4 regions of the Microbulbifer weihaiensis genome follow, and region 4 is predicted to be linked to each of the others. Evidence: predicted binding sites of a transcription regulator. Region 4 holds the regulator's gene; each other region holds the start of a gene.
The links. Region 4 encodes LexA, which represses DNA repair genes until DNA is damaged. Its sites were predicted from a motif close to ACTGTNTNTANANACAGT; they were not measured.
Positions count from the first base shown of each region.

Region 1: dinB (DNA polymerase IV) is a predicted target of LexA. The motif match lies at 1,499-1,516, and genes of this name have one in related genera.
Region 2: ACNKU7_RS15075 (YebG family protein) is a predicted target of LexA. The motif match lies at 2,657-2,674, and genes of this name have one in related genera.
Region 3: ACNKU7_RS09365 (VRR-NUC domain-containing protein) is a predicted target of LexA. The motif match lies at 2,509-2,526, and genes of this name have one in related genera.

Region 1 is NZ_JBLWFL010000005.1:42,402-47,425, reverse strand. It holds gene ACNKU7_RS06560 (DUF6116 family protein) at 1-236, opposite strand, end outside; gene dinB (DNA polymerase IV) at 416-1,498, opposite strand; gene ACNKU7_RS06550 (carboxymuconolactone decarboxylase family protein) at 1,962-2,477, shown strand; gene ACNKU7_RS06545 (DUF1328 domain-containing protein) at 2,559-2,726, opposite strand; gene ACNKU7_RS06540 (polysaccharide deacetylase family protein) at 2,917-3,477, opposite strand; gene fdxA (ferredoxin FdxA) at 3,623-3,946, opposite strand; gene mutS (DNA mismatch repair protein MutS) at 4,077-5,024, opposite strand, start outside.
Region 2 is NZ_JBLWFL010000014.1:118,195-123,218, reverse strand. It holds gene ACNKU7_RS15090 (amidohydrolase) at 1-422, shown strand, start outside; gene ACNKU7_RS15085 (amidohydrolase family protein) at 419-1,738, shown strand; gene ACNKU7_RS15080 (MAPEG family protein) at 1,835-2,227, shown strand; gene ACNKU7_RS15075 (YebG family protein) at 2,307-2,594, opposite strand; gene ACNKU7_RS15070 (LysE family translocator) at 2,863-3,480, opposite strand; gene ACNKU7_RS15065 (DUF924 family protein) at 3,480-4,094, opposite strand; gene ACNKU7_RS15060 (hypothetical protein) at 4,116-4,265, opposite strand; gene ACNKU7_RS15055 (DUF6249 domain-containing protein) at 4,325-5,024, shown strand, end outside.
Region 3 is NZ_JBLWFL010000006.1:277,980-283,003, reverse strand. It holds gene ACNKU7_RS09390 (MAC/perforin domain-containing protein) at 1-314, shown strand, start outside; gene ACNKU7_RS09385 (NAD(P)H-binding protein) at 395-1,024, opposite strand; gene ACNKU7_RS09380 (AzlD domain-containing protein) at 1,049-1,393, opposite strand; gene ACNKU7_RS09375 (AzlC family ABC transporter permease) at 1,408-2,109, opposite strand; gene ACNKU7_RS09370 (hypothetical protein) at 2,285-2,416, opposite strand; gene ACNKU7_RS09365 (VRR-NUC domain-containing protein) at 2,563-4,227, shown strand; gene ACNKU7_RS09360 (ATP-dependent DNA helicase) at 4,224-5,024, shown strand, end outside.
Region 4 is NZ_JBLWFL010000006.1:80,888-85,911, reverse strand. It holds gene ACNKU7_RS08575 (DUF6763 family protein) at 1-276, shown strand, start outside; gene ACNKU7_RS08570 (LOG family protein) at 352-999, opposite strand; gene lexA (transcriptional repressor LexA) at 1,309-1,917, shown strand; gene ACNKU7_RS08560 (hypothetical protein) at 2,018-2,272, opposite strand; gene ACNKU7_RS08555 (DUF6586 family protein) at 2,335-2,862, opposite strand; gene topA (type I DNA topoisomerase) at 2,862-5,024, opposite strand, start outside.

The DNA.
Region 1 (5,024 bases), on a different contig from region 4:
ATGGTCTGGCCTTTCACCTCTTTTTCATCCGGTTCGGATTTGCGGCTTTTTCTCCAGGATGCCAGAAACAGCGTGGCGAGGCCGAGCAGGACTTCATCCACAAAAGGCACCAGGTCAGGAATGACGAGATCGACCAAAAAAATCACGCTGATCCACTTGAACAACTGTGGGTGTTTCAGCTTGCGGGCGTAATTCAGGAACCAGCCGACAAATGCGCTGGGGATAACACGCTTCATATTTTTTGATCGAAAAGCACTTCGAGACCGTGTTGGGAGTATAGCCGGCGGCAAGGGAGGGGGTGGCAGGGCAATCGAGATCCGGTGATAAATCGCGCTTCGAGTGGCGCCATATTGCGCGCAGCTTGAAAACCCATTGGTCGAAATGTGAGCGAAACCGGGCGCGAAGCCCCGGGAGCTCAGGTGCGGGAGGCGAGTTTGCCCCTGAAAGGCAGCGGCAACTGCTCCGGTCCCAATTCGGCACGTAAATCCTTGAGTTTCACGCCTACGCCGAGCAGTCGAACCGGTTCGCTGCGCTTATCCCAACATTGCTGCAACAGCTGCTTGAACTCGCTGATACGTGCTGCGCGACTGCTTCTCTCCTGTGTGGTCAGGCTGAAGTCGGCGTACTTGACCTTGACCACGGCACCACTGATTTCGTAGCGGTCACCCAGATTCTCGATGCGTTCCCAGAGTCGACTGTAAAGTCCGGTCATTTCTTCCTGCCACTCTTCAAACTTGCACAGGTCGCTGCTGAATGTGTGCTCCACACTGACGCTCTTGCGCGAGCCATCACTGTTGACCGGGCGCTCGTCGATACCCCGGCACAGCTGGTAGAGGCGATTGCCAAACTTGCCATACATCTGAACCAGTTCAACCAGGGAATATCGCCGTAAATCACCGCAGTTGCGGATGCCCTTGCGGTGCATCTTCTCCGCAGTCACGCGGCCGACGCCGTGAATTTTTGCCACTGGCAGGCGTAACACAAATTCTTCCACAGCGGCTGGATGGATGACTGTCAGGCCGTCGGGCTTTTGCCAGTCGCTGGCGATCTTGGCCAGGAACTTGTTCGGCGCAACCCCGGCGGAAATCGTGATGCCCAGTGTTTCCGCCACTTTGCGGCGGATCTCGGTAGCGATCAGGGTGGCGCTGCCGTTGCAGTGGGGACTGTCAGTGACATCAAGGTAGGCTTCATCAAGAGATAAAGGTTCTATAAGGTCGGTAAACTCGAGAAATATATTGCGGATCTGCGTGCTGACCTCCCGATATTTTTTCATGTTGCCCGGCACAACAATCAAGTCGGGACAGAGCTTCAATGCCTGCGATGTTGGCATCGCCGAGCGCACGCCGAAACTGCGGGCTTCATAGTTGCAGGTGGAAATCACCCCCCGACGGTCACTGGAACCGCCCACGGCAATGGGCTTGCCCCGCAGGTTGGGGTCATCGCGCATTTCTACCGAGGCGTAGAAGCAGTCGCAGTCGCAGTGGATGATCTTTCGCATGCTGGGATTATATCCAGTATACGTGGATCTAGAAATCCCTGCGGTTCTGTCCCGGTGCGCTTCGGGATGGTCGGCGTGCAACGGGAGTTCGCGGTAACGAAAGGGCCGCAACAGGTTCGGCCGTGACCTGTTTGTGCATTTCTTTGCATCGGTTGTGCGCACCATCGATATGCGCGTAAGCAACATAAGCGCCAATCGTGCCTTGTGACTGCTGGCTACCACTACACTTTCCTGTAGGTAGCGCGTTTGCGGATGTATCAGGCCCACAGGCGTGGGCTGTGGTCGCAGGCGTGGTCTTGTAACAACGGTTGTGCTTTCACTAAAACCTGTTGGTTTTAGGGTTGTCGGGTATGCCCGCTGTGGCGGCGCGGTTATCGGCGATGGGGCCTTTTGCGTTTCAAGGGCCCGGGCCGATAGAAATCCATTGATCCGGTCCTACCTGGAAAGCGCGAGGAGTGGCAAAGTGAGCTGGATTCCCCTGGTTGAGAAGGCCCCGGATGAGCGGGTGCACGCAATTTTTGATGACATACGCACGCAGCTGGGGGAAATCCCGGATATCTTCCGCGCGTTTGCCAATGCTCCTGCGTTGTTGGAGCTGATCTGGGCCCAGTACAGTAACCTGATGTCGCTCGGCCATTTGTCGCCGCAGTTGAAGGAAGGTATTGCGTTGATGGTTTCTGCCGATAACCGCTGTGACTCAGGCATCGCCCACCACAGTGCGCATCTGGAGAAATACGGGGTTGATCCCAGGGAGGTGTTGCGGATCCGCACCAATCCGGATCATGCCCATTACAACCCCAGGGATCACGCATTACTGGAAGTAGCCCGGCACGCCATTCTGGCGCCGCACGATCACGGTGAGCGGCTGATCAAGCTGGCCCGCGAGCAGGGCGCAAGTGATGGGGAAATACTGGAAGCGTTGGCGGTGGCCGGAATGGTCAGTGGCTTAAACAAGGCGTCGGACTTGATGGGCCTGTAAAGGCATTCATTCAGATAGATAAAAAAATATAGCCAGATAAAAAAGGCCGCCTTCGGGCGGCCTTTTTTATAGTCCAAATCGTCAACGGGGCGGTTTGCGACGACCGAAGATCAGTGCGACTACGAAAAGTACCAGGAATACAAAGAACAGTATCTTGGCGATTTCCGTCGCTGTGGAAGCTACGCCACTGAAGCCAAAAAAGGCCGCAACCAGCGCAATGACCAGACAGATAATAGCCCAGCGCAACATGGCAATACTCCTGTTGTGGCAAGGGACTACCGGCGGTTAGCCGGCTCAAGACGGGCAACCTAAATAACTATCCAGGTTAGCCAATCGACCTCATTGATAACGAACCCTGAGGCCCATCACCACTTTTTCTGCGCAGGATTGTGAATGCCATTCCGCTTGCGTGCGGCAATGCCGCTCGAAGCCTGCTCCGCTAGGTAGTTTTTTCGACCACCGGGAGCAGCTCTGACAGGGCGACAAACTCATACCCTTTGGCTCGCAACTGATCGCTGATCAATGGCAGCGCATCCAGCATTTGCTGGCGCTCGCCATGCATGGGATGGAGCATCAGCACTGCACCGGGAAACGCGTTGTCGGCGACATAATTGGCCACTTCCTTGAGCTCTGAAGGCTTCTGGTTTGAAGGCTGGAACGTAAGTGAGTCCCGACTGCCCAGTTTGCGCAGGATGTTGGCGGCGCTTGCGAGCTGACGGCGAGCGCTGTCGGGCGCTAGTTCGATCTGGGGTGAACCAGTGAATATAGGCGGCGCCGGCAGGAAGTAGGGCCCCCTGTTGTCATCAACGGACGAGCCAGGTATCAGGGAGGCCTTTATCCTGAGACGCTGCAGGGTTTGCAGCAGGTCTTCTTCGGTTCCGGACTGGATGGCGCCGCCAAAGGCCAGGGCAATGCGGCGATCCTCGCCAAAGCTTTCCAGGGGCAGGGCCAGAAGGGCGATAGCCATGGTCTGGCGCAAAAGGATGCGTAGGGACTTCATTCTCATGCTTGCTCGGATTACTGCTCTCGGGGTTCAAGGAAGGGGGGTACTGGTTGTGAGTCCGATGGTTTCAGCGGAAACCTGTATTCGGCGCAAACAAAAAAGCCGTCTTGTAAAAGACGGCTTTTTCAGAAACGTTGGCAAATCAGCGCTCGAGGTGCTCCAGCTTGCCTTTTACGCCATCCCACTCCTCGGCATCCGGCAGCGGCTCTTTCTTTTCAGTGATGTTCGGCCAAACCTCAGCCAGCTCAGCATTCAGCTCGATATATTCCTGCTGATCTTCCGGCACCTCGTCTTCCGAGAAGATGGCGTTGGCCGGACACTCCGGTTCACACAGGGCGCAGTCGATGCACTCGTCCGGGTGGATTACCAGAAAGTTGGGGCCTTCATAAAAGCAGTCTACCGGGCAAACCTCTACACAGTCGGTGTATTTGCACTTGATGCAGTTTTCCCCAATTACGAATGTCATGCTTGTCCCTCAACGCTACTGCGGCTTTCTTGCTTATTACCGGCCCCCTGTGGGCCCGCATGGAATTCTGCGGATTTTATCAATAACTGGCGCGAATTGTAGTGGCTTTTGAGTCAAATTGGTTGAGTGCTTATAACAATTTGCGCAGAGCGTAGAGCTGTTCCAGCGCCTGGCGTGGGGTCAGGTCGTCAGGATCCAGTGATTCCAGGGCTTCTACTGCCGGGTGCGGAGCGCTGCCAAAAAGATCTACCTGGGCCGGGGTGGACGCTTGTGGCATGGGCTGCGGCTCAGGTTTTGGCTGCGGTTTGAGCTCAGGCTTCGCGGCTGTCTGCATCGCGGGGCCGGGACCCGAGTCCCGGGTCGTGTTGCCGGCTTCCAGTGACGCCAGCCGCTCACGGGCTTCGTTCAGCACTTCCGTGGGGATACCGGCAAGCTTGGCCACCTGCAGGCCATAGCTCTTGGAGGCCGGGCCCTCCTGGATGCGGTGCAGGAACACGATGGAATCGCCGTGCTCGGTGGCATTCAGGTGGATGTTGGCGGCGTCGGCACATTCGCCCGGCAGCTCGGTCAACTCGAAATAGTGGGTGGCGAACAGGGTAAATGCCCGCACCTTATTCGCCAGGTAATGGGCGCACGCCCAGGCCAGCGACAGGCCATCGTAGGTGCTGGTGCCACGGCCGATTTCATCCATCAGGATCAGGCTGTGTTCACTGGCGTTGCGTAGGATGTTCGCAGTCTCGGTCATCTCCACCATAAAAGTGGAGCGGCCACCGGCGAGATCGTCGGCGCTGCCGATACGGGTGAAGATTCGATCCAGCAGGCCAATACGGGCACTGTCGGCGGGGACGTAGCTGCCGCAGTGTGCCAGCAGCGCAATCAGCGCGGTCTGGCGCATATAGGTCGACTTACCGCCCATGTTCGGGCCGGTAATCACCAGCATACGGCGGTTGTCGTGGAGCTCGATATCGTTGGCGACGAACGGCGCATCCAGTACCTGCTCCACCACCGGGTGGCGGCCACCTTCCACGAAAATACCGGGGGTGGTGGAAAGCTCCGGCTGCACCAGGCGCAGCTGGTC
Region 2 (5,024 bases), on a different contig from region 4:
GGGGCTTCAAGCACGAGGCGTTTGATATGACCGAGGCCAATATCGCGATTGTGGATCAGGCGAAAGCCTGTGCGATGATCCATTCGGACTCGGAAGTGGGCATCCAGCATCTTAATGAGGAAACCGCCAAGGCCATGGTGGCCGGTCAAAGAGCCGGTTTTGATATCCAGCCTAAAGATGCTGTGGCCTGGATGACCATGAACCCGGCCCGTGCGCTTGGTATCGATAAGGTCACCGGCAGTCTGGAGAAGGGCAAGATGGGGGATGTGGTGATCTGGTCCGGCAACCCGTTCAGTGTCTATTCCAAGGCGGAAAAGGTCTTTATCGATGGGGTATTGATGTACGACCGCGATGACAAATCCCGCCAGCCTCACAGTGATTTTGAGCTTGGTATCCTGGATGCGGAGGGAGTGCGACTGTGAACACTAGAACAAACCAAACATCATCGAAGCCGCTTGCCCTTCGTATGCTAAAGGGGCTGGCAGCCTGTGCGTTAATCGCGTGTGGGCCCTTCGCGGCGGCGGAGTCGCTGTTGATCAAGGGGGGGAAAGTCATTTCGCTGAGCGATGCGGGCACCCTGGAACAGGCGGATATCCTGATTCGCGATGGCCGCATCGAAAAAGTCGCGGCAGACCTTGGCCGTGTTGATGTCGACAAGGTCATCGATGCGGTGGGAAAGGTGGTTGCCCCGGGATTTATCGCGCCCACCAGCGAGCTGGGCCTGACTGAAATCGGCGCAGCGGCCTCCACCAATGACAACGCGATTGCCGGTCAGCTGGTTGGCGCTGCCTTTGATCCAGCTCCGGCGTTCAATCCGCATTCGACATTGATCCCGTTCAATCGTGCTGGAGGGCTGACGCGTGCCGTTGTGACTCCGGGCAGTGAAGAAAAAATCTTCGCGGGCCAGGGATTTGCCATCAAATTGACCGGTGATTTCGATAGCGTGACCAATACCGGCCTGATACAGAAAATCTACCTGGGAGAATACGGAGGATCACTGGCCGGTGGCAGTCGTGCCAATGCATTCGCGCAGGTCAGGAATGCGCTGGCGGAAGCTCGAGAGTATGCCGACAACCGGGGGGCCATCCAGCGTGGTGAGTGGCGTGAATTGTCGTACCCCGTGGCCGATCTGGAAGCTCTGCAGCCGGTGCTCAGTGGTCAGCAGGCTGTTGTAATCGGTGTAAACCGTGCCAGCGATATCCTGCAGGCACTGGCGCTCGCGAACGAGTTTAATCTGAAGCTGGTTATAGAAGGTGCAGCAGAGGGTTGGATGGTCGCGGACAAGCTGGCGGCTGCGGGCGTCCCGGTTGTGATCGATGCGCTGAGCAATAGTCCGGACGCATTCGAACGCCTCGGGGCGCGTATGGAGAATGCGGCGCTGTTGCACAAGGCTGGTGTTCTGGTGGCGATCAGCGGCCCGGGCTACGGTGGCTCCCACAATAGTTACCTGTCCCGTCAGGCTGCGGGTAATGCGGTTGCTTTCGGACTGCCGTACGAAGAAGGGGTCAAGGCGGTATCTGCCAATGTGGCCAAGATCTTTGGTCTGGAGGGTGGTGTTATTGCCCCTGGAGGCGTGGCGGATCTGGTGGTTTGGAGTGGGGATCCGCTCGAGGTTACCAGCTATGCCGAAGTGGTTCTGATTGACGGCAAGCCGAGGTCACTGGTGACCCGATCCACACGTTTGCGGGATCGTTACCTGAAACCTGAGTCCGGTTACGGACATGCGTATAAAAACTGATCAAAATGATAAATAGTGAGGTTCTGGCCGTTTCCGGTGTGCATTGACAGTTTTACCGAAAACCGCCCGAACCATTTTTCAATTTGGAGAAAAAAGATGTTGAGTGTAAAAATTACCGCCCTGTACGCCGGGCTCAGTGCATTGCTTATTCTGGCGCTGGCCTATCGGGTCGTCGCATTCCGTCGCAGTAACAAAGTAGGCGTCGGTACCGGTGGTCACCACTTTGGGGAAGTCGTGGTGCGAGCCCATGCCAATGCCGTGGAATATGTACCCCTCGCGCTGATTCTCATGCTGATTGCAGAAATCAACGGGCTTTCGGCCGTGTGGCTGCATTGCCTTGGTGGCGCTCTGCTGTTGGCGCGGGCGCTACACGCCGTCGGATTTATCGCCGGCAAGGGTGGTTATCATTTCGGCCGATTCACCGGGACGGCACTGACCTGGCTGGTGATCCTGGCTCTCGCGGTGATCGATATCGTGTCGATTTTCTGATCCCCGGGTTTATTGGGCAGAAATAAAAAAGCCCGGCTTGGCCGGGCATAGTACAGGGATGGAAATTCAATTCCGGGAATTACTGGTTCGCGGCCAGCGGGGTGACGTTCTGTTTTTGTTCTTCATCGTCAGCGCTGAGTAAATCTTCCGGCTTGCCTTTACAGGCTCTTGCCAGCACTTCGCGGCGTTTGGCCAGCATCAGGCCGATTTCTTCGCTCGCTTCTTCGGAAACGCCTTCAACATGCCGCTCGATCAGTGCGGTAATGTTGGCGGCCAGTTCCAGCATCTTGTCGTGTTCTTCGGCGTCTTTTTTGTTATCGAACATGGCTCCGTCTCTATCGCATTTCCAAACTGCTACTACCGCCATAACTGCCTCCTGTTGTCGTGCGTGATGACTGACTTGTTATTGGGTTGGATGCCTGTACGGTACCTGTATAAATATTCAGTGTCAATATGGGGTTTGGACGGGGTGGGGTGTGAGACGGGCGGAGTCACTGGTGCGTTGGAGTGTCGGGAAAAATGCCGGGCGTCGGTACATAATGAGTGCGAGGCCGTCGAATCTTATCCCCCCAGGATTGAGGCGGCCCCAACCCCGCAGTAGATCAATGGCCCGCATCGCGGGCCATTTTTTTGTCCTAGAACAGGCTCCATACGAGTCGCGCTGCCAGGGCAAGCAATATCACCCCAAACAGTTTCTGCAATCGATTGCCCCATTGGCCCAGGCTCAGGCCACGCTTGCGCCCGCTCGTCACCGCGAGTGTTACCAGCAGGTACCAGAAAGTGTCAATGCCGGCTGCCAGTGCAGCCATGGCGATTTTCACTGAAATCAATTGACCTTCGTTTACGAATTGGCTGAAAAGGGCACCAAAGAACAGTGCCACCTTGGGGTTGAAAAGCGCTATGGAGAAACCCTGCGCGATGGCGCCCGACAGCGTCTGCTGTGCAGGCGGGGGCGCGCTGGAGGGGCCGGTGGCGGGGGCAGAGAGTGCCTGCCAGCCAATGTAGACCAGTAACAGCGCCCCGGCCCACTGCAGTCCTTTGAAGAGTGCGGGTGTTTCGGTTACCAGTAAGGCGAGCCCCAGCGCCGTGAGCAGCGCGTAGAGGCCGATACCCAGACCATGGGCAATAGCGCAGGCATAGCCGTGCGCCGGGCTGGCAGCGGCGTTGCGTAGTACGATGAGCAGGCTGGGGCCCGGCGACATGGCGCCCAGAGCACAGATGCCGGCCAGCGATATCCAGGCAATGAAATCCATCAGAAACCTCCCCCGGCGCTGAGCCAGCGTTGTTCATCCGCTGTGCTAGTCCTTCCCAGTGCCGTATTGCGGTGGGGAAAGCGCCCAAATGCATTGATGACATCGCGGTGTTTCACCGCGAATTGAAAGTAGCTCCTCGCCAGCTGACTCTCGGGCGTGCCTTCATAGTCCTCCATCAGGCGCTGGAAGTAGGCTACCGACTGCGCCTGAACCTCCGGCGATTCAGAATGTTCCAGTGGCATGCCGAAGAACGCACGCTGGTGCAGACCCAGTGCGGAGAGATCACTGTGGCCGACGATTGCCTGGCTGGTGGCCAATGCCCGCGGGTCACCGGCAAATGCCAGGGCACTGCCGCGGTAGATGTTACGGGTAAATTGGTCACAGAGCAGAACCAGTGCCAGTTGAGCCTGCAGGGTGTCTCCCCAGTCGGGCATTCCCCTTGAAAGCGCCACTTCTACGACGTGCCCGAACTGGCGACGGATCTCCTCATCGAAAGCCTTGTCACCACTGAACCAGCGCTTGCGTAATGCTGTCGGGGGCGTTTGGTCCAGGGCCGCGCCGCCAAACCAGAAAGAGAGCACTGTGGTGGCCGAGATTTTGCTAAAGTCGTCCATCTGGCGTCCTGTCGTAAAAATTTACCGGGTATTGCATCCAAATCCGCGTATGGCCTCGTCCATCAGGGTAAGCGGGTAACTTGCCTGCCGGCGCGGCAGCCAGGGGCTGCGGCTCCAGAGGGATGGCAAGTTGCCGATGCGCGAAACCTGCGGACGAGGCGTATTATTCATTGTTTCGCCCAACAAAGGTACGATTTGGCGTTAGTTTGCTGCAACAGTGAGAAAACGAAATGAGAGCGAGAATTCAACAACAATCCAGTGCCGGATCCCTGTGGGCGGCAGTATTTGCGGTAGCTCTTGGGGTTTGTGGGCTGGCTTCCGGTGCCATGGCGCAGAGTGATGCCGAGCCGGAGACCGCCAGCCCGAGTCCGGTAATGCCGGCACCCCCGGTGGCTCCTGCCCCCCCAAAGGTAGAGGCGGACAAACAGGTGAAGATCCTGCGTCAGGAGGATGGGTCACTGCGCATCCTGACCCGTGGCAGCGACGGCGAGAATGCCGATATCGAGGTCAACCTGGGCAAGGAGTTCGGTGGCGAAGTGTCCCGCCGCATTGTCCAGAAACTCGAAGAGAAAGGTATTTTGGATGAGAAGGGCCTGGTGCTTGAAGAAGCGCTGGATTCCGTGCCGCGCAATATCGATATCGGCATCTCAGCGGAGATCGCGCGGGAGCATGCCGAAAGAGCCCGTGAACATGCCCAGCGGGCGCGTGAGCACGAACATGAAATGCGGGTCTACGAGAGTCGGCACTCTGATGACAATGATCTGGGGTGGCTGGTATCGCTGGTAGCGATACTGGCGGTGTTCGGCACGCCCATCCTGATTGTCTGGCTGGTAACCCGCAACAGTTACCGCAAAAAGCAGCTCGAGGTGGAGAACATCAAAAGCAACATAAAACTGTTGCTGGAAGAAGGTCGGGATCTTCCTCCGGAGC
Region 3 (5,024 bases), 200 kb from region 4:
TGCCCGCGGCTTCAGAAACGGGATTCGTGGCTAGAAACCAATACCTTGGGTCATCCGGTGAACGCGATTGGGTTATTGATGGTGACCCCCAAAAAGTGAGTCAATTGCCTTGGGACGGCGTCATTTCCGGCTACCCCGCTGCCATTGTCGGCAGGCAGAATGGTGTATTTTTTCCGGTTGACGACAGTGGAAACGTTTATTGGTGCAAGGATAATGGCATGGGTGTCGAGTCGAGCGGCTATATCGCGGCACCCGGCTCACGCACCAGGATAAACGATGAGTTTGACTTGAAAGGCAGTAAATTTATTTTTTAAACCTCAAAACGCCGGAAAGTCAGGCCGTTTTTGCGGCCTGACTTTATAGGTAGCTTGTAGATACCAAGGTGGATTCGGGCTCAGGCCAGGTCAGCGGAACCTATCGAACTGACGCCGGATCTGGGATCTATCGCCGCATCGAGTAAAGCCTGTGCAATATTCGTGGCGGGATTGATTCGCCATTGCCGCGGCAATAGCGGCCCGGCGATATTGAGAAGGACGGTCGCCAGGCGTTCGCCGAGGCGAATCTCATCGCGCTGCCCGCCAATCAGCCCCGGGCGCACAAACGTCAGCGATTCAAACGCAATACCCTGCAGATCCCGTTCCAGCGCGCCCTTGGTGCGGTTGTAGAAAAAGCGGGAATCGGGATCGGCACCCAGGGCCGAATTCAGCACATAGGTTCGGGCGCCGTGCGCGTGGGCCAATCGCGCGACCGCCAGCGGGTAATCGTGATCCACCCGGGCAAAGGCCTCCCGCGAGCCCGCGATGCGCATGGTGGTACCCAGGGCACAGACCACTGCATCCACCTGCCACCACCCGGCATCCGCCGGCAACTCTTCAAAGTCCACGTGTGGCGCAACAAGTTTCGGATGCGCGGCAAGTGGCCGCCGCACGGGCGCGATCACCTGGTCCACTGCATCGTGCGCCAGTGCAAGATCCATTACATGTCGACCCACCAGACCAGTCGCACCCACAATCATCAGTTTCATATTTCTACATCAGCCATTAAGTCATCACGCGGAATTCGCAAGGAATATCACACCCCCAAAGACCGCGACACCGGCAAAAATGGGCCAGCCGAGGGAGCCTGTGCGCCGGCCCACAAGCAGGGTTACCAGTACCCCAAGCGCAGTGGCTGCCCATGAGGCAACGCCGGCTTTGGCAGGCACCAGCGATACCCCGAGCATCGCTGCAATCATAAGCGGCCCAAGTACACCCAGCCAGATGGGCATGGCGTCCATGGTATTTTTCGCTTTGCGCCTTACCAGGTGGCGCTGCATCCACACCATTGGCAGTGAGCGCATCAGGAAAGTCCCGGTGGCGGTCACGATCAAGGCTGCCCAGATTCCGCTGTCCATTACTTGTTGCCCCGCTACCTCAGTGCATTCATACCGAAAAAAACAATTGCCCCTGCAATTGCCGCCACCGGAATCGCCGCGTTGCTCATGCCATTCAGGGTAAACAGCAGCGCAACAACCACCGTACTGCCCAGCGCTACTGACCACACCCAGGACGTAAACCGCGGAGCCAATAGCACAAGGAAGAGCGCCGGCAATGCAAACGGCATCACTTCGCCGAGCAATGGCCACTGTTGCGTCAGTTCCTTACCGGCCACGGCGCTAATGGCTGTCCCGCCTATCCAGCTGAACCAGGCCAGCAGGCTGCCACCAAAAAACCAGCCCAGGCGTTGCTCTTCGGGCAATTGTGGAAGGCGGGTATGTGCGAGGGCGAAGATCTGGTCGGTGAGCCCGTGCATCAGCCAGGGCCACCAACGGCTGGTGGTGAGCCAGGGAACCAGGTTGGGGCCGTAGACCACATGGCGCGCGTTGATCAGTAGCGTCATCAACACCACAAACCACAGGGGTGCTCCCGCCGCGACCATGGCCACAAACAGAAACTGGGATGCGCCGGCGTAGATGAGTACGGAGATAGCCACCGCCTCCCAGCTGCTGAAGCCGGACTGAACGGCGATCAACCCGAACGAAATGGCAACGGGAATATAACCCCCGAGCAAAGGGATGGACTCGCGCATCCCCAGTAGCCACGCGCGATTTTCCCGTGCACTGGCCTGCATGCTCACGAGGGATCTCCTTTTGGGGCATAAACGATCATGACCAGCAACGTGGCCCAGGTGTCGCCGGAGCGATACCTGGGGGGGAGCTCGGCCGGGAATGTATAGGGCGAGGATCCGGGTATCGCCCCAGGCGATTGTCGCAGCCGCGGCCACTCAGCCGCAACTGTACCCGTCATCACATCGTGCAGGGCGAAGGCACATCGCGGCCCAGGCGTCCGATCGCTACACCAAAGCTGACCGACTCAGGCGAGACATTGGGCTCGTTGGCGGCGCGCTCCTGGATATTGCGAATCGTGTAACGCGCCATCCCGGATTGACCTGCTCCGATACCGAAGCCCAGTCACGGCATGAACAGTCTGGATGGATGGTCGCACAAGCGTTTGTCCAACCCCCGCAACTGCTGTATAACCATACAGTCAAATATGCACCATCCCCACACGATTCAGTACCGCTATGCCCTCGCCCACCCCCGTCGAACTGGCCCCCGACTATTACCTGAGCAATTTCCGCGCACTGCTGGATTTTGTGATATCCCGTTACGACGCGTTGCTGTCGGCAGAAGAGCGGGCATTTTTTGCGGATTTTCAGGCATTGGCGACCGACAGCCAGCGGCTGTACGTAAGACTGCTGTCGCGCAAAGGGGTGCCGTCGTCGGCGGGCGCCCTGTTCCGGCAAACCAAACTCGCTTACTCAGAAATTGACGACCTGCCCCGGGCCGTGGAACAGCTGGTGACAAGCGGGCTGTTGCTGCGCAATCCCGCACTCCCGCTGGCGGAAATCCTGCCGCTGTTCACCAAAGCGGAACTGCTGCCGCGAAGCCTGTCACCCTTGCCGAATGCCATCAAGCGCCCGGAATTGGAACAGGCCCTGCTGGAGCAGCCGCTGGATCCCGCCAACGTCAGTGCAGGCGAACCAATTCTGGCGGTACAGGCCGCGGAGCATTTTGAAACCTTCAAGTTGTGTTTCTTTGGCAACCTCAATCAGGATCTCACCGATTGGGTGCTGCGGGACCTCGGTCTGTACCAGTACGAACGCTACCCCCTCGACCGCCACAACCTGCCATTCCAGAGTCGCGCGCAGATCGAACAGCACCTGCAGTATTACGACTGCCTGATGCTGGCAGACGAGGCCCTCGCAAACGGCAGTGAAGCCATCCTCGCACTGGCCGCACAACTACCGGCAGCCCATGGCGAAGACGCTACCCTGCACAGGCGCGTTGATCGCCTGCGCCTGACACTGGCGCGACAACTGGAACGGTGCGACGCGCTGGATGCCGCAGATCAACTCTACCAGGCGTGCACGCGACCACCGGCGCGAGAGCGCCGCGCACGCATTGCCGTCAAGCGCGGCGATATCGATGGCGGGCTTTCACTGTGCCGCGAGATTCTCGCCGCACCACTGAATGAGGCTGAGACTGTGTTTGCGGAAAGCTTCGGCCACCGCACCGCCAAGCGCGCAAAGCACGCAAAAGACTGGGCCGCACCGGACCGCTACCAGCCTCCCACAGAGACCGTCGCCCTACCCCCTGCGGATGGGCGCGTGGAATTGATCGCCGCGGCCTGGCTGGAGAGCGAACACGACAGCGAATGCTTCTACGTGGAAAACACCCTGTTCAATGGCGTGCTGGGGCTGTACATATGGGATCTGCTGTTTGCCCCCGTACCCGGAGCCTTCTTCAATCCATTTCAGGTCGCGCCCAGTGATTTCCGTACGCCCGACTTTTACCCATCGCGCCGCGAGGCATTGGATCAGCGCCTGGCAGAGCTCACCGGGCAAACGCTGGCGGCGCGGGTCTGGCAACACTTCGACTCGAAACAGGGCATCGCCAACCCACTGGTGGCTTGGGAGGCCCTGTCGGCCGCCCTGCTGACCCGAGCACTGGAACACATTCCCGCGCACCACTGGCGTGAACTGTTCCGGCGCCTGCTGGCGGATATCAGTCACCACCGCAATGGCCTGCCGGACCTGATTCACTTTCCGGCTGACGGCGGCTACGAACTGGTTGAAGTCAAAGGCCCCGGCGACCGACTGCAGCAGAACCAGCAGCGCTGGCTCGGTTTTTTCGCCCGCCACGGGATACCGCATCGGGTATTGCACGTCGAATGGCGACAGGGATGACTGAGACTGAGATGGCCACTGCTGAAACTTTGCGCCTGTCTGTGGGTGAACTGGTGGCGTTCGCCTGTCGCACGGGGGATCTGCTTGCGGACGCCCCGGCGGGGCCAACCGCCCAGGAAGGTATTCGCGCGCACCAGAAACTGCAAAAGCGCCGCCCGCCCGGGAGTGAAGCGGAATACCGTCTGCAAGTTGAATTCCTGTTTGCGGGGCAGCCGGTTCAGCTGTGCGGCCGCGTGGATATCCTGCACCAGCCGGCGATGCTCGAGGAAATCAAGACCACCTATTGCCCACCGCAGAAATTGCCCGAAGCCGTGCGCAAGCTGCACTGGGCACAGCTGAAAATCTACGGTTTTTGCTATCTCCTCGAGCAGCAGGCCCACGGCGATACCGGGGACACAGGCCCACTGACACTGCAGATGCTGTGGTACAACCTGAAAGACAAAAAGTCCTACCCGGAACAACAGAATTTCCAGCGCGCGGAACTGGAGGCGTTCGCCCACGCAGCGCTGCATACCTATCTGCAGTGGCACCAGGCCTGGCAGCAACACCGCACACGCATGCATACCACCGCGCAGGCGCTCACTTTTCCCTTCCCTGACTATCGCCCGGGCCAGCGGCAACTCGCGGTTGCCGCCTACCGCAGCCTGCGCGATGGCAACGAGCTGCTGGCAGAAGCGCCCACCGGTATCGGTAAAACCATCAGCACGCTGTTTCCCGCGATCAAGGCCATGGGTGAACAGCACGTCGACCAGCTGGTATACCTCACCGCGAAAAACTCCGGGCGGCAGATGGTGCGG
Region 4 (5,024 bases):
CTTTTTGAGGTGGTCGCGGTGGACTATCAGGGTCACAGCATCGAAATACAGTATCTCGACGGCACCGTCGACGAAATCGAGTTTGACAGCTGGCCTCAACTGCCAGTGATAGGCGCTGCTCCTCCTGAGGACGCCAATGCCGGTTACGGGCGTTTAGCGGAGGAAATGCAGGATGCGGAAGACGGGGGTTACCGAAGCCCGGTGCTTTCGCCGGCACAGAATGCCGTTGACCGGCTGGAGGGGGATAGCTTTTCCGGCACTGATGAAGGTTACTGATCACAGCCAACTGGCAACGGATTGGAATGCGCTCACGCTCACCTCACCCTGACGTGCGCGCAACATTAGGCTGCATCAGGGCGTTTCATTGCGCTCTCGAATATATTCGATAATGATTTCCGCTGCTTCATCGACCGTATCAACCAGCCGAAAAAGATTGAGATCCGAGGCATCGATACACTGCCGTTCAAGTACCGTGTTCATCAGCCAGTCCACCAGGCCTGCCCAATAGCGCTTGCCCACCAGCACAATCGGAAACCGAAAGACTTTCTTTGTCTGCACGAGTGTCAGCGCTTCAAACAACTCGTCCATTGTGCCGTAACCACCGGGCAGCGCGATAAAGCCCACAGCGTGCTTTACGAACATGAATTTTCGGACGAAGAAATAGCGAAAGTGCAAACTGATATCTAGGTAGGCATTGGGATATTGCTCGAAGGGCAATTCGATATTCAGGCCAATGGAAGAGCCCGATTCCGGAAATGCACCTCGATTACACGCTTCCATCAAACCGGGGCCACCGCCGGTTATCACCGGAATACCCTCACTGGACAGCAGCTCGCCAAGACGCACGGCCTGTTGGTACTCGGGACTATCTTCCGGGAACCGTGCACTGCCAAAAACGGTGACTGCCCCCTTGAGGCTGATCAAGCGCTCAATGCCATCGACAAGTTCCGATTGAATACGCAGCACTCGCCACGCCTCCGGCATTTTTGCATCCAGCATATGCCTTCTCCTTATTCAAACAACGCGGTTTAATTTACCGAGCCGGTCCCGGGAAAATGCGCCGAAGGCACTTAGCACGCAGTGCTGTACACCCACGACATCTGAGCGGACACGGGATATTTTCCGGCGGTACTGGTTCCTGTCTTTTCGTTACCTCCATTCAATTCGCGCTGCATCAGGCAGCAAAAAGTTTTCAGCGACACCCCAAGTTTAGCAGCCCTTTTAGCGCCCACCGTGAAAGATTGCGCTACCCCTAAATCTGTATATAATCACAGCAACTGTATAAAAATACAGACAACAGGAATGCCCATGACAAATCTCACTGCTCGCCAGGCTCAGGTTCTGGATCTGATCAAGTCCTATCTGGATGAAACAGGCTACCCACCAACCCGGGCCGAAATCGCCCAGGAGCTGGGTTTTCGCTCACCCAATGCTGCGGAAGAACACCTGAAGGCCCTTGCAAGAAAAGGCGCAATCGAAATGGTGGCCGGAGCATCCCGGGGTATTCGAATCCCGGATCACCATACTGGGCTGCCAGTGGTTGGGCGCGTAGCCGCGGGCAATCCAATACTCGCGGAAGAGAACATCGAAGAGTACTGTGAGATACCTGCGGAATTCTTTCACCCGCCAGCAGACTACCTGCTGCGAGTGCACGGGATGAGCATGAAAGACGCGGGCATTCTGGACGGGGATTTACTCGCAGTGCAGCGCACTGACAACATCCGCAATGGTCAGATTGTTGTTGCCCGAATTGATGACGAGGTTACCGTGAAGCGCTTCCGCCGCCGCGGCAACCAGGCGACGGTTCAGCTGCTGCCTGAGAATGCGGAGTTTGATGTTATCCAGGTGGATATGCGCGACAAGAATTTTGCCATCGAAGGGCTGGCTGTTGGGGTTATCCGCCAACACGCGGACTGATCCGACCTACCCCACCTGGCAGTCATGCATAAAAAAACAGGGCCCGATGGGCCCTGTTTTTTTATGTGCGGCAGCAAGCTGCCGCCAATGGTCGCAGAATTCAGTGGATCGTGTGTTCGGTGAGATCCACGTCCTCTTCTTCAAAGGGCTCAGGCTCCAGCTCATTCAAATCCTGAACGGCTTCGATACCGGCCTCGAGCATCGCGCGGGCGATGGCGACCTTGTGCTCGCGCAGGAAGTGCAGGCTCTCCTCTGAGAAATGAATGCGTACCAGCGGGTCTTCCTTGTGGCCGGCACGGCGCAGCGCCACATCGCCATTGGACAACTCGATGATTTCAAAGGTCTCAGAGGACATTCACTTCTCCAGTTACAGCGGGATTTGCGCGCAGTGTAACACAGCTGCCCACGATTACCCCGCTACCACTCCTGCCCCTGGGCACGCTGGCGAGCAATCAGCTCGCTAAGCGAACGGCACCAAAAGGTTAATTTTTGAGCACCCAGGGTATCTACCCGCGGCTCATCCAGCTGCGCCAGAGGAATCAGGGAGGCCGCTGCAGCGCCACCGGCTTTACCGACATCTGCCAACGGGTTCTGGGCGGAAAGCCGCCAGAGCCCCTTCCACGCCCAAGCCATCCCATATAACCAGCTGTCCGGGTTTTCTTCCAACCCGACCAGTTCATCGATTTCCGCACTGGTTTTCTGCCGTGCCTCGGCCAACTTCTTCAGCGCTCGGGCACTTTCCGGCTCAGCGCCCAGCCCCAGCTGGTGGGCCTGCTCGCCGAGGAACGCCCGGTAGGCCCGCCACAGGTGAAGCAGAGCCCCTTCAAGCAGTGCCGTTTCCGCAAGGGGGGGCGCATCCGCACGCGCCCCACCGGATACCACTTCAAGCAACAGCTGGCCTTTCCGCAGCGCAGAAGCCACGCTGCCGGTATAGGGGTTACTCATCAACTTTTGCTACCGGTCGGACGCTTCTTTGCGGGTGCCTTTTTCGCTGCGGCCTTTTTCTTGGCCGCCGGCTTCTTCTTGGCCGGCGCCTCTACCTGCCACTTCCCGGCGGTGTAAAACGCCTTCCAGCCCGTTGCTTTGCCGTCTTCTTCAGACTGCACGTACTGCTCCTGGGTTTTGCGGCTAAAGCGCACCACCGTGTCCCGACCCTCGTCGTCTTCCACCGGCGCGGAGAACAGGAAGCTGTACTTGGGATCAATCTCGTCCTTGTGCGGCAGCAACTCCTTGACCAGCGGCGCGCGGGTTTCACGGTTCTTCGGGAACTGACTGGCGGCCAGGAACAGACCGGATGCGCCGTCTCGCAGAATATACGTGTCATCCACTTTTTCGCAGGCGAGCTCCGGCATCGGCACCGGATCCATCTTCGGTGGTGCAGGCTGCCCGTTCTTGAGAAGCTTGCGCGTATTCTTGCAGGCTTCGTTAGTGCAACCGAAGTACTTGCCAAAACGGCCGGACTTCAGCTGCATGTCACTTCCGCACTTGTCGCACTCAATCAACGGGCCATCGTATCCCTTGATTTTGAAGGTGCCCTTCTCTACCTCAAAACCGTTACAGTCCGGGTTGTTACCGCAGATGTGCAGCTTGCGGTGCTCGTCCAGCAGGTAGCTGTCCATCGCAGTGCCACACTTCTGGCAGCGACGCTTGTCACGCAGCTGGCGGGTTTCCGCTTCCTCGTCCTTATCCGCGTCGATCGCTTCCTCCCCGGACACCAGGTTCATGGTGTTGGTGCAGCGCTCCTTGGGCGGGAGGGCGTAACCGGAACAACCGAGGAAGACACCGGTAGAGCCGGTGCGAATCTGCATGTGGCGACCGCACTGGCTGCATTCAATATCGGTGTCTGTCGGCGCATTGCGGCGCATACCGCCCTCTGCGGCCTGCGCTGCTTCGAGACGCTTGGAGAAATCAGAGTAAAACTCGTTGAGCAAGTCCTTCCAGCCCTTGTCGCCTTCAGCGACCGCATCCAGGGCCTCTTCCAGATTGGCGGTAAAGCCGTAATCCATCAGGTCGGTAAAACTTTCGCTCAGACGATCCGTTACGATATCGCCCATTTTTTCCGCATAGAAACGGCGATTTTCCAGGCGAACATATCCGCGATCCTGAATCGTGGAAATAATCGAGGCATAGGTGGACGGGCGGCCGATACCGCGTTTCTCAAGCTCTTTCACCAGCGCCGCTTCGCTGAAGCGCGCAGGGGGCTTGGTAAAATGCTGCTTGGGATCCAGCTTGTTCAGCGCGAGCTTTTCGCCAACCTTGATATCCGGCAGCACCACGTCTTCGTCTTTTTTGGACTGCTGGGGTGCAACCTTGAGGAAACCATCAAAGCGAATAACACGCCCACGGGTGCGCAGTTCAAAATCACCCGCATTGACCACCACAGAGGTAGAAGTAAATTGGGCCGGGGTCATCTGACAGGCAACAAACTGCTGCCAGATCAGCGTATAGAGCCGCTCTGCATCCCGTTCCATGCCGCTCAGCATATTGGGCTTCATTCGCACATCGGACGGACGAATGGCCTCGTGCGCCTCCTGCGCCCCCTCTTTGCTGCTATAGCGATTCGGGTCTGCCGGCAGGTACTTTTCACCGTAATTTTCGACAATGTAATCCCGAACCGAAGAAACCGCCTCGGCACTCAAGTTGGTCGAGTCAGTACGCATATAGGTGATGTAGCCAGCCTCGTACAGACGCTGGGCCATCATCATGGTCTTCTTCACACTGAAGCCAAGCCGGTTACTCGCCGCCTGCTGGAGCGTAGAAGTGATATACGGTGCGCTCGGCTTGGAGCTGGTGGGTTTATCTTCCCGCGCAACAACTTCAAAATTGCTCGCCTGCAGCGCTTTCACCGCGGCCATAGCATCAGCTTCATTCGTAGGACGGAAGGCTTCGCCGCCCTGCTTTTTCACCTCAAGCCGCAATGCATCTGATTTGGCGGTGTGCGTGTCGGCAAACAGCGTCCAGTATTCTTCTGGAATGAATGCACGGATCTCCCGCTCGCGCTCGACGACAAGACGCACGGCAACCGATTGCACGCGCCCGGCGGAAAGTCCGCGGGCAACCTTTTCCCACAACAGCGGCGAAACCATGTAACCAACAATGCGGTCAAG